One region of the Stenotrophomonas sp. GD03680 genome, then DNA from elsewhere that is predicted to be linked to it. Evidence: riboswitches for the same ligand, from Rfam matches in the RefSeq annotation. Region 1 holds a riboswitch; the other holds the start of a gene.

Region 1 (4,594 bases):
ACCCGGAAAACCAGCCGAAGGTGATCGAAGACATCGCCGTTCAGTTGGAAGACGGTGAACAGCGCATCGTGGGTGTGATGATCGAGAGCCATCTGGTGGGAGGCCGGCAGGAACTGGTGGAAGGCCAGCCGCTGGTCTACGGGCAGAGCATCACCGATGGCTGCATCGACTGGGACACCACGGTGACGGTGCTGGAGCGACTGGCTGCGGCGGTGCGCGCCCGTCGCGAAGTGACGGTGTCAGAAGCCGCCTGAGCGCGGCATGTGTGTGGATGGCGGCCAGCGCCTGCGGGGGTGCGGCCGCGATCAGGGCCGGTCGGAGTTGGAGACTGGCCCGTCCGCACCGGCGATGCGCCTGGCGCTGCGCATGAGCGACAGCGCCAGGTCCATCGCCGGGGTGGTGCGAACCCCGACCATTCACGATGCGGTTGACTCGGTGGATCCACGCCATGCGTGGATAGGGGCTGGCCACGGCACGCTTTCGGAAGAATTGCATGGAACCTGCTTGCGGCTTAGGCCGAAGATCGGAGCCTCGCCTGGCTGGACCCGCCGATGCACGTTTTCCCCGACGACAGCCCGTTGCAGCCAGAATGCCGATCAGTTTCCGGGGAGGCCGCAACGGCCCTCGTTCGCTTGAAGGGCGGCCCGATTGCCGATGATGCGATCTCCGTCATCGAGGACTGGTTTGAACCCTCGTCTCCCGCGAGGACGGCAAGTCTGCTGGCGCAGCTTGATGAAAGAATCGAGCTTTACCGCAACGAAGGAGACCAGGCACTTCTGCGTACGACGTTGAAGGCCAGGGCGATGATCGCGGCCTCTGCCGACCAACCGCGCGATGATCGTGAGTCCCCCTCTTCGTACAAGGTAGTGCCTGCGGCATCCCTCGTTGGCGACTGGCGCTCGGACTGGGAAACGGACTGCGTGATCGTTGACGGAGATCTGAGCGTAGAAGGCACGCTGGTGCTCAATGATCTGGGCGAGATGCGGTGTGTGATCGTCCTGGGCAGTCTCAGCGCCCGCAATCTTGACTGTGGTGGTTGGGTCTTCGTACGCGACGATCTCAAGTGTGAGCATCTCCACGCGTGCTCACTAAATGATGGGATTTTGGCCGTAGGTGGCGATCTGACTGTTCAGAATTTCCTCGAGACGGGGACTTACACCCAAGTGGCGGGGCACCTGAGCGCCAGCTACCTCGGCAGCACCCACAACTCCATTGAAGCGGAGGGAGAAGTGAACTGTCCAGGCTTCGAAAGACGATCTGATAGCGACTACTTGTGCGAATGGATCGATCCTGCGTTGCTGGAAGCCCACGATTCCGACAGCGGTTTGGGATGCGAACCCCAACTGTATCCGTCGGCTGACTATCCGGAGCGGATACGCGCGGGGGGCAGCCCTATGAAGTTCAGGCTCTAGATCCACGCCATGCGTGGATACCGCTCTTCTGTAGCGCCGGGCCACGCCCGGCGAACACGCCATCGTTCAATGCACTTCGTCGTGATACACGAACTTCGGCATTTCCCAGCGGTAGTGGATGGCCAGCAGGCGCAGGGCGAAGCCGCCCGCCAGGCAGCACAGGATGGCCGTGGCATCGGACACGTTCCAGTGCAGCAGCAGCAGATAGGCGGCGCCGGTCAGCAGCGCGATGATCGCGTACAGCTCCTTCTGGAAGATCAGGGGCACTTCGTTGCACAGAATGTCGCGCAGCACGCCGCCGAACGCGCCGGTCAGCATGCCGGCGATCAGCACGATCGGCGTGGCATGACCGACCTCGCGTGCGATCGAGCAACCGATCAGGGTGAAGGCGATCAGGCCCAGGCCGTCGAGCACCAGGAAGGTGCGGCGGAAGTGGTGCATCCAGCGTGCGACCCAGGTGGCGATCAGCGCCGCGCACACGGTGAAGCCGAGGTACTCGGGATGTTTGACCCAGCCCAGCGGATAGTGGCCAAGCAGGATGTCGCGCAGTGAACCACCGCCGAGCGCGGTAACGCAGGCGATCATGACCACGCCGAACAGATCCATGCGGCGGCGTCCCGCGGACAGTGCGCCGGTCATGGCTTCGGCGGAAATGGCGATCAGGTAGATGATGGACAGCAGCATGGGACAGGCTCCGGACGCGGTGGGGCCGGCCATGCGCGGACGCCGCCATTGCCTGCGCAGTGACGGGATGACGATGACCGGTGCCGCTCCCGCTGTCCTTTTGCCTGAGAGTTCAGCGGCGTAGGCCGCGTGCCCCTTCGGCGGATCGTGCCGGGCATGCCCGGTGACCTCTCTCCAGCTCGGCGAGTCGAATGCATGGTTGGTGGGATTCCAGCCCACCGGCCTGAGCGATCATGGGAGCCTGCGCCTTCGGCGGGCGCCAGCGCGGCGCCTCTCTCCTGCATTCGCGGGCAGTATATCCGCTGCGGTGCAGCACGGCATAATCCCGGCATGTCCCCATCCCACCGCCCGTGGTTCCTGTACCTGCTCGAATGCCACGATGGCAGCTACTACGCTGGCATCAGCACCGACGTGGACGCGCGTTTCGCCGCCCATCGCGCCGGCACGGGCGCGCGCTACACCCGGGCCCGCCCGCCGCTGCGCATCCTGGCCGTGCGTGAGTACCCGGACCGCTCCGCCGCTTCGCGCGCCGAGTGGCAGCTCAAACACCTGCCGCGCGAGCGCAAGCTGGCGTGGTTGCAGGCATTGGATTCCGCATCTTTGTAGTGCCGTGCCCAGGCAGGGCGCATCGCAGGCAGTCGCGCCGCGACGTGGGGTCAGATCCCCACAGGAAAGGGATCTGACCCCGTTGCAGACCTGCGCTACCGCTTCGGCCGGCGGTCATCCTGGTCATCGCCGAAGATGATGCGCGCGCTGCGCTGGTAGCTCCAGTACGCCACCGCCCAGTTCAGCAGCACCACGATGCGGTTGCGGAAGCCGATCAGGAAGAACACGTGCGCGGCCAGCCAGAACCACCAGGCCAGCACGCCCGACAGCTGCAGGCGCCCCAGGTGCACGATCGCGGCCATGCGGCCGATGGTGGCCAGGTTGCCGTAGTCCGCGTACTTGAAGGGCCCGGGCTCCGGCCTGCCGTGCAGGCGTGCACGGATGACCTCGGCCACGTACTTGCCCATCTGCTTGGCCGCGGGCGCTACGCCGGGCACGGGCTTGCCATTGGCCTGGTTCACCGCGGCCAGATCGCCGGCCACGAACAGTTCCGGATGCCCGGGCAGGGTCAGGTCTGGCTGCACCTGCACGCGCCCGGCACGGTCCAGTGGAACGTCCAGCGTGCGCGCCAGCGGCGAGGCGGCCACGCCGGCCGCCCACACCACGGTGCGCGCCGGCACGAACTGGTCACCCAGCGTGAAGCCCTGGCTGTCGATGTTGCTCACCGGCGTTCCGGTCAGCACTTCCACGCCCAGCTTTTCCAGCTGCCGGCGCGCCTTCAGCGAGAGCACTTCCGGGAACGAGGACAGCACGCGCGGACCGGCTTCCACCAGGCGCACCTTGGCGCTGGCCGGATCGATGTGGCGGAATTCGTTGCGCAGCGTATGGCGCGCAATCTCGGCCAGCGTGCCCGCCAGTTCGACGCCGGTCGGGCCGCCGCCGACGACGGCAAAGCTGAGCCATGCTGCCTTCCTGGCCGGGTCCGGTTCGGCTTCGGCGCGCTCGAACGCCAGCAGCAGCTTGCGGCGCAGGGCAATGGCATCGTCGAGGGTTTTCAGGCCGGGCGCATCATCGGCCCACTGGTCGTTGCCGAAGTAGGCGTGAGTGGCGCCGGTAGCCAGCAGCAGGCTGTCGTAGTCCAGCGTGCTGCCGTCGGCCAATCGCACCTGGCGGAGCTGCCTGTCGATGGCCACGACCTCACCGAGCCGCACTTCCACGTTGCGCTGGTGGCCGAGGATGTGGCGCAGCGGTGCGGCGATGTCCGGCGCTGACAGGCCTGCGGTCGCGACCTGGTACAGCAGCGGCTGGAACAGGTGGTGGTTGCGGCGGTCGACCAGGGTGATGCGGATGCGTTCGCGTGCCAGCGCACGGGTGGCCCAGAGGCCGGCAAAACCGCCGCCTACAACGACCAGATGGGGAACGCGCTCACGACTCATCGACTCACTCCAGGGGGCATGGGGGAACCGTCCGGCATCTTCGCACGGCGGCGGCCTGTCACGTCAGCGTGCGCGCGGATCGGCGATACTCGGATTCAGGCAACCGCCAGCGAGAGCCCCATGAGCGAACCGGAAAAGCGCATCGCCCTGTTGATCGATGCCGACAACGCGCCCGCATCGAAGATCGACGAAGTGCTGGCGGAGGTGGCCCGCTACGGCGTGGCCAATGTCCGCCGTGCCTACGGCAACTGGAAGAGCCCACGGCTGAAAGGCTGGGAGGCGGTGCTGCACGAGTACGCGATCCGGCCCATCCAGCAGTTCGCCTACAGCAAGGGCAAGAACGCCTCGGACATGGCCATGGTGATCGATGCGATGGACCTGCTGTACGCGCGCAACCTTGACGGCTTCGCCATCGTCTCCAGCGATGCTGATTTCACTCCAATGGTGATGCGCCTGTTGACCGACGGGGTGAAGGTGTATGGCTTCGGCGAAAAGAAGACGCCGGAACCCTTCGTC
Region 2 (4,594 bases), on a different contig from region 1:
CCGCTGCGCTCGCCGGGCATGGCCCGGCGCTACCGTAAACGAAAACGGCCCGCTTGCGCGGGCCGTTCCGTCAATCACGCTTCGACTTCATCGTCCTTGTAGGCGTCGACCGGGATGCAGGCGCACATCACGTTCTTGTCGCCGTAGACGTTGTCGACGCGGGCCACCGGCGGCCAGTACTTCTGCAGCTTCAGGCTGGGCAGCGGGAAGGCGGCCAGCTCGCGCGGGTAGGCGTGGGTCCACTCGCTGGCCGTCACCGCGGTGGCGGTGTGCGGCGCGTTCTTCAGCGGATTGTCCTCGCGGTCCAGGCGGCCATCCTCAATCGCACGGATTTCCTCGCGGATCTGGATCATGGCATCGATGAAGCGGTCCAGCTCATGCAGCGACTCGCTTTCGGTGGGCTCGACCATCAGCGTGCCGGCCACCGGGAAGCTCAGCGTCGGCGCGTGGAAGCCGAAGTCGATCAGGCGCTTGGCCACGTCCTCGGCGCCGATGCCGCTGCTCTTCTCCAGCGGGCGCACATCGAGGATGCACTCATGCGCCACCAGGCCATTGCGGCCGGTGTACAGCGTCCTGAAGTGCGGCGCCAGGCGCTTGGCGATGTAGTTGGCATTGAGCTGCGCGACCTGGGTCGCCTTGCGCAGGCCCTCGCGGCCCATCATCGCGATGTACATCCAGCTGATCGGCAGGATCGAGGCGCTGCCGAAGCTGGCGGCGCTGACCATGCCGACGGGGCCGTTGTCACCCAGCTTGCCCGGCAGGAACGGGGCCAGGTGCGCCTTGACCGCGCATGGGCCGACGCCCGGGCCGCCGCCGCCGTGCGGGATGCAGAAGGTCTTGTGCAGGTTCAGGTGGGAAACGTCCGAACCCCACTTGCCCGGCTTGGCCACGCCGACCAGGGCGTTCATGTTGGCACCGTCGGTGTACACCTGGCCGCCGTGCTTGTGGATGATCTCGCAGATCTCGACCACCTCCTCCTCGAACACGCCGTGCGTGGACGGGTAGGTCATCATGATCGCGGCCAGGCGGTCGCTGTACTTCTCGGCGTTGAGGCGGATGTCCTCGACATCGACGTTGCCGTTGGCATCGGTCTTGGTGACCACCACCTTCATGCCGCACATCTGTGCCGAGGCCGGGTTGGTACCGTGGGCCGAATCCGGAATCAGGCAGATGTCGCGATGCTCCTCACCACGCGAGCGGTGGTAGGCGCGGATCGCCAGCAGGCCGGCGTACTCGCCCTGTGCCCCCGAGTTCGGCTGCAGGCTGACCGCATCGTAGCCGGTGCATTCGACCAGCATCGCTTCCAGCGACTCGATCAGTTCCTTGTAGCCCAGTGCCTGGTCGGCCGGCACCAGCGGATGGATCTGCGAGAACTCCGGCCAGGTCACCGGGATCATCTCGGCGGTGGCGTTGAGCTTCATGGTGCACGAGCCCAGCGGGATCATCGTGCGGTCCATCGCCAGGTCCTTGTCGGCCAGTGAACGCAGGTAGCGCAGCAGTTCGTGCTCGCTGTGGTGCGTGTTGAACACCGGATGGGTCAGGAACGCGGACTGGCGCAGCAGCCCGGCCGGCAGAGCGTCGGCGGTGCTGGCATCCAGTGCATCGACATCGGCTTGGGCACCGAAGACGGCGGCCAGCGCGACCACATCGGCGCGGGTGGCGGTCTCGTCCAGGCTGATGCCGACCGAGTCGCTGTCGATCGCGCGCAGGTTGTAGCCGGCGGCGCGCGCCTTGGCGTGGATCTCATCGGCGTGCACACCGGTGACGTGCAGGGTGTCGAAGAAGTCGCCAGCAACCTGCACGCCGGCCTTGCGCAGTGCGGCGGCCAGGATCGCGGCCAGGCGGTGGGTGCGGCGGGCGATGCGGGTCAGGCCTTCCGGACCGTGGTAGACGGCGTACATCGAGGCCATCACCGCCAGCAGGACCTGTGCGGTACAGATGTTGGAGGTGGCCTTCTCGCGGCGGATATGCTGTTCGCGGGTCTGCAGGGTCAGGCGGTAGGCCGGGTTGCCCTGCGCATCGATCGAGACGCCGATCAGGCGGCCGGGCATCGAGCGCTTGTAGGCGTCGCGGCAGGCCATGAACGCCGCGTGCGGGCCACCGAAGCCGAACGGCACGCCGAAACGCTGGCTGTTGCCGACCACGATGTCCGCGCCCCATTCGCCAGGTGCGGCGAGCAGGGTCAGCGCCAGCAGATCGGTGGCCACGGCGACCAGGCCGCCGCGTGCATGCACGGCCTCGACCAGTGCCCGGTAGTCGGCCACCTGGCCGAACGTATCCGGATACTGCAGCAGCACGCCGAAGCTGTCCGCTTCCAGCGCTTCGGCCGGGGTGCCGACGCGCAGCACGATGCCCATGGGCTCGGCGCGGGTGCGCAGCAGCTCCAGGGTCTGCGGGTGCACGGCATCGTGCACGAAGAAGGTGTCCGACTTCGACTTGGCCGAACGCTTGGCCAGGGTCATCGCTTCGGCCGCTGCGGTGGCTTCGTCCAGCAGCGAGGCGTTGGCGATCTCCATGCCGGTCAGGTCGGCGCACAGGGTCTGGAAGTTGATCAGCGCTTCCATGCGGCCCTGCGAGATCTCTGCCTGGTACGGGGTGTAGGCGGTGTACCAGGCCGGGTTTTCCAGGATGTTGCGCAGGATCACGTTCGGCGTGTGGGTGCCGTAATACCCCTGGCCGATGAAGCTGCGCAGCACGGTGTTCTTGTCGGCGATCGCGCGGATCTTCGCCAGCGCCTCCACTTCGGTGATCGACTCCGGCAGCGCCAGCGCTGCCGGCGACTTGATCTTGGCCGGCACGATGGCATCGGTCATCGCATCCAGCGACGCGTGGCCGACGACGTCGAGCATCTGCGCGATCTCGGCGTCATTGGGGCCGATATGGCGCTCGACGAACGCACTGTGGTGCTCGAGCTCACGCAGGGAAGGGGTGTTCTGGGACATGGCGAAGGATCCGTCAGGAAAGGGCACACGCACGGGCACAAGCCGCCGGATGGCGGGCTGCGGGGCGCCCCTCTGTCCTTTTGCCTGAGAGTTTGGAAGCGCGGCTGGCCGCAGCTTCGTGCCCCTTCGGCGCCGGATCGAACCGGTCTCTCCAGAGTTGTGTTGCGGGTGGTATCGGGCCTGAGCGATTACGGGCGTTGCGCCTTCGGCAGCGGTGTTCCGCTTCTCCCACCGTGTTGCCCGCCGATTATAGCCGGTTATGGCCTGCTGCCGGGGCCGCCCGGGCAGGGCCGGCGCCTGAATGGCCGGTGGCCCGGGGCATGCGTTTTGTGCGGTGCTGCATGGCATCGGGCGCATTCCCCGCCTATCATGGGCGGATACCCGAATTCATCTGGCGCCGTCCCTGCTGCAGCGGGACCGGCGCCCGCCGTGCGTGCCGCGCATGGCCTTGCCGGACACCGTTCACATGACCGCCGCTGTTGCTCCGTCCACCCGTCGCATGGCCCTGCTGCTCGCGGGCCTGGCCATGTTCGGCCCGTTCTCCATCGACACCATTTTCCCGGCCTTCCCGCAGCTGGCCCAGCGCCTGGCGGTGGATGAGGTGGCCGTCCAGCAGACCATCAGCGTCTACCTGCTGTTCTATGGCCTGATGAGCCTGGCGCACGGGCCGCTGTCCGATGCCTGGGGCCGCAAGCGGGTGATCCTCGGTGGCCTGGTGGTATTTGCCGGGGCCTCGGTCGGCTGCGCGCTGTCCACTGACCTGCCGACCCTGCTGGCGTTCCGCGCGCTGCAGGGCCTGTCGGCGGGCGTGGGCATGATCGTCGGCCGCGCGGTGATCCGTGACCTGTACCACGGCCATGACGCCCAGCGGTTGATGAGCCAGGTCTCGATGCTGTTCGGCATCGCGCCGGCCATCGCCCCGATCATCGGTGGCTGGATTCTGCTCAGCGGTGCCGGCTGGCCGCTGATCTTCTGGTTCCTCGTGGTGTTCTCGCTTGTGCTGCTGGTGGCCACCGCGCGCTTCCTGCCGGAAACGCATCCGCCGGAGGCGCGGGTACCACTGTCGCCGCGCGCACTGCTGCGTGACTATGTGCGCATCGGCTTCAACCCGCGTTTCCTGCGCCTGGCACTGGCCGGCAGCATCGGCTTCGGCGGCATTTTCCTGTACATCGCGTCCGCGCCGGTGTTCGTGATGCAGCACCTGCATCTGGGCGAAGGCGACTTCGCCTGGCTGTTCATTCCCACCATCGGTGGCATGACGGCCGGCGCGTTCCTGTCCGGGCGCATGGCCGGGCACACCACGCCGACCCGGCAGGTGACCATCGGCTTCTCCCTGTGCGCGCTGTCGACACTGCTCAACGTCGGCTACGTGGTGCTGGCGCCGCAGTTCGCGCTGCCGTGGGCGGTACTGCCCATTTTCCTGGGCGGCATGGGCATGGCGCTGATCTTCCCGATCCTGGCGCTGGCCGTGCTCGACATGTATCCGCACCAGCGCGGCCTGGCCTCGTCGCTGCAGGCCTTCGCGCAGCTGATGGTCAGCACCGTGGTGGCCGGCGTCGTGTCGCCCCTGCTCAGTGCCAGCCCGCTGCATCTGGCGCTGGGCCAGGCCGGCTTCTTCGCCGCCGGGTTTGTGTTCTGGTACTGGGAACACC

Evidence for each region. A riboswitch is a leader RNA that binds a small molecule or an ion and turns the genes downstream of it on or off. The one in region 1 is predicted to bind glycine.
Region 2: linked by a shared signal. The riboswitch ahead of gcvP (aminomethyl-transferring glycine dehydrogenase) and the one ahead of N5J29_RS00300 (trimeric intracellular cation channel family protein) in region 1 are both predicted to bind glycine.

Annotation. Positions count from the first base shown of each region.
Region 1 covers NZ_JAOCKC010000001.1:67,124-71,717, forward strand. The annotation lists gene N5J29_RS00290 (3-deoxy-7-phosphoheptulonate synthase) at 1-254, shown strand, start outside; gene N5J29_RS00295 (hypothetical protein) at 552-1,412, shown strand; gene N5J29_RS00300 (trimeric intracellular cation channel family protein) at 1,479-2,096, opposite strand; glycine riboswitch at 2,181-2,284, opposite strand; glycine riboswitch at 2,298-2,387, opposite strand; gene N5J29_RS00305 (GIY-YIG nuclease family protein) at 2,427-2,702, shown strand; gene N5J29_RS00310 (NAD(P)/FAD-dependent oxidoreductase) at 2,798-4,078, opposite strand; gene N5J29_RS00315 (NYN domain-containing protein) at 4,199-4,594, shown strand, end outside.
Region 2 covers NZ_JAOCKC010000007.1:77,321-81,914, forward strand. The annotation lists gene gcvP (aminomethyl-transferring glycine dehydrogenase) at 75-2,942, opposite strand; glycine riboswitch at 3,005-3,107, opposite strand; gene N5J29_RS10815 (multidrug effflux MFS transporter) at 3,409-4,594, shown strand, end outside.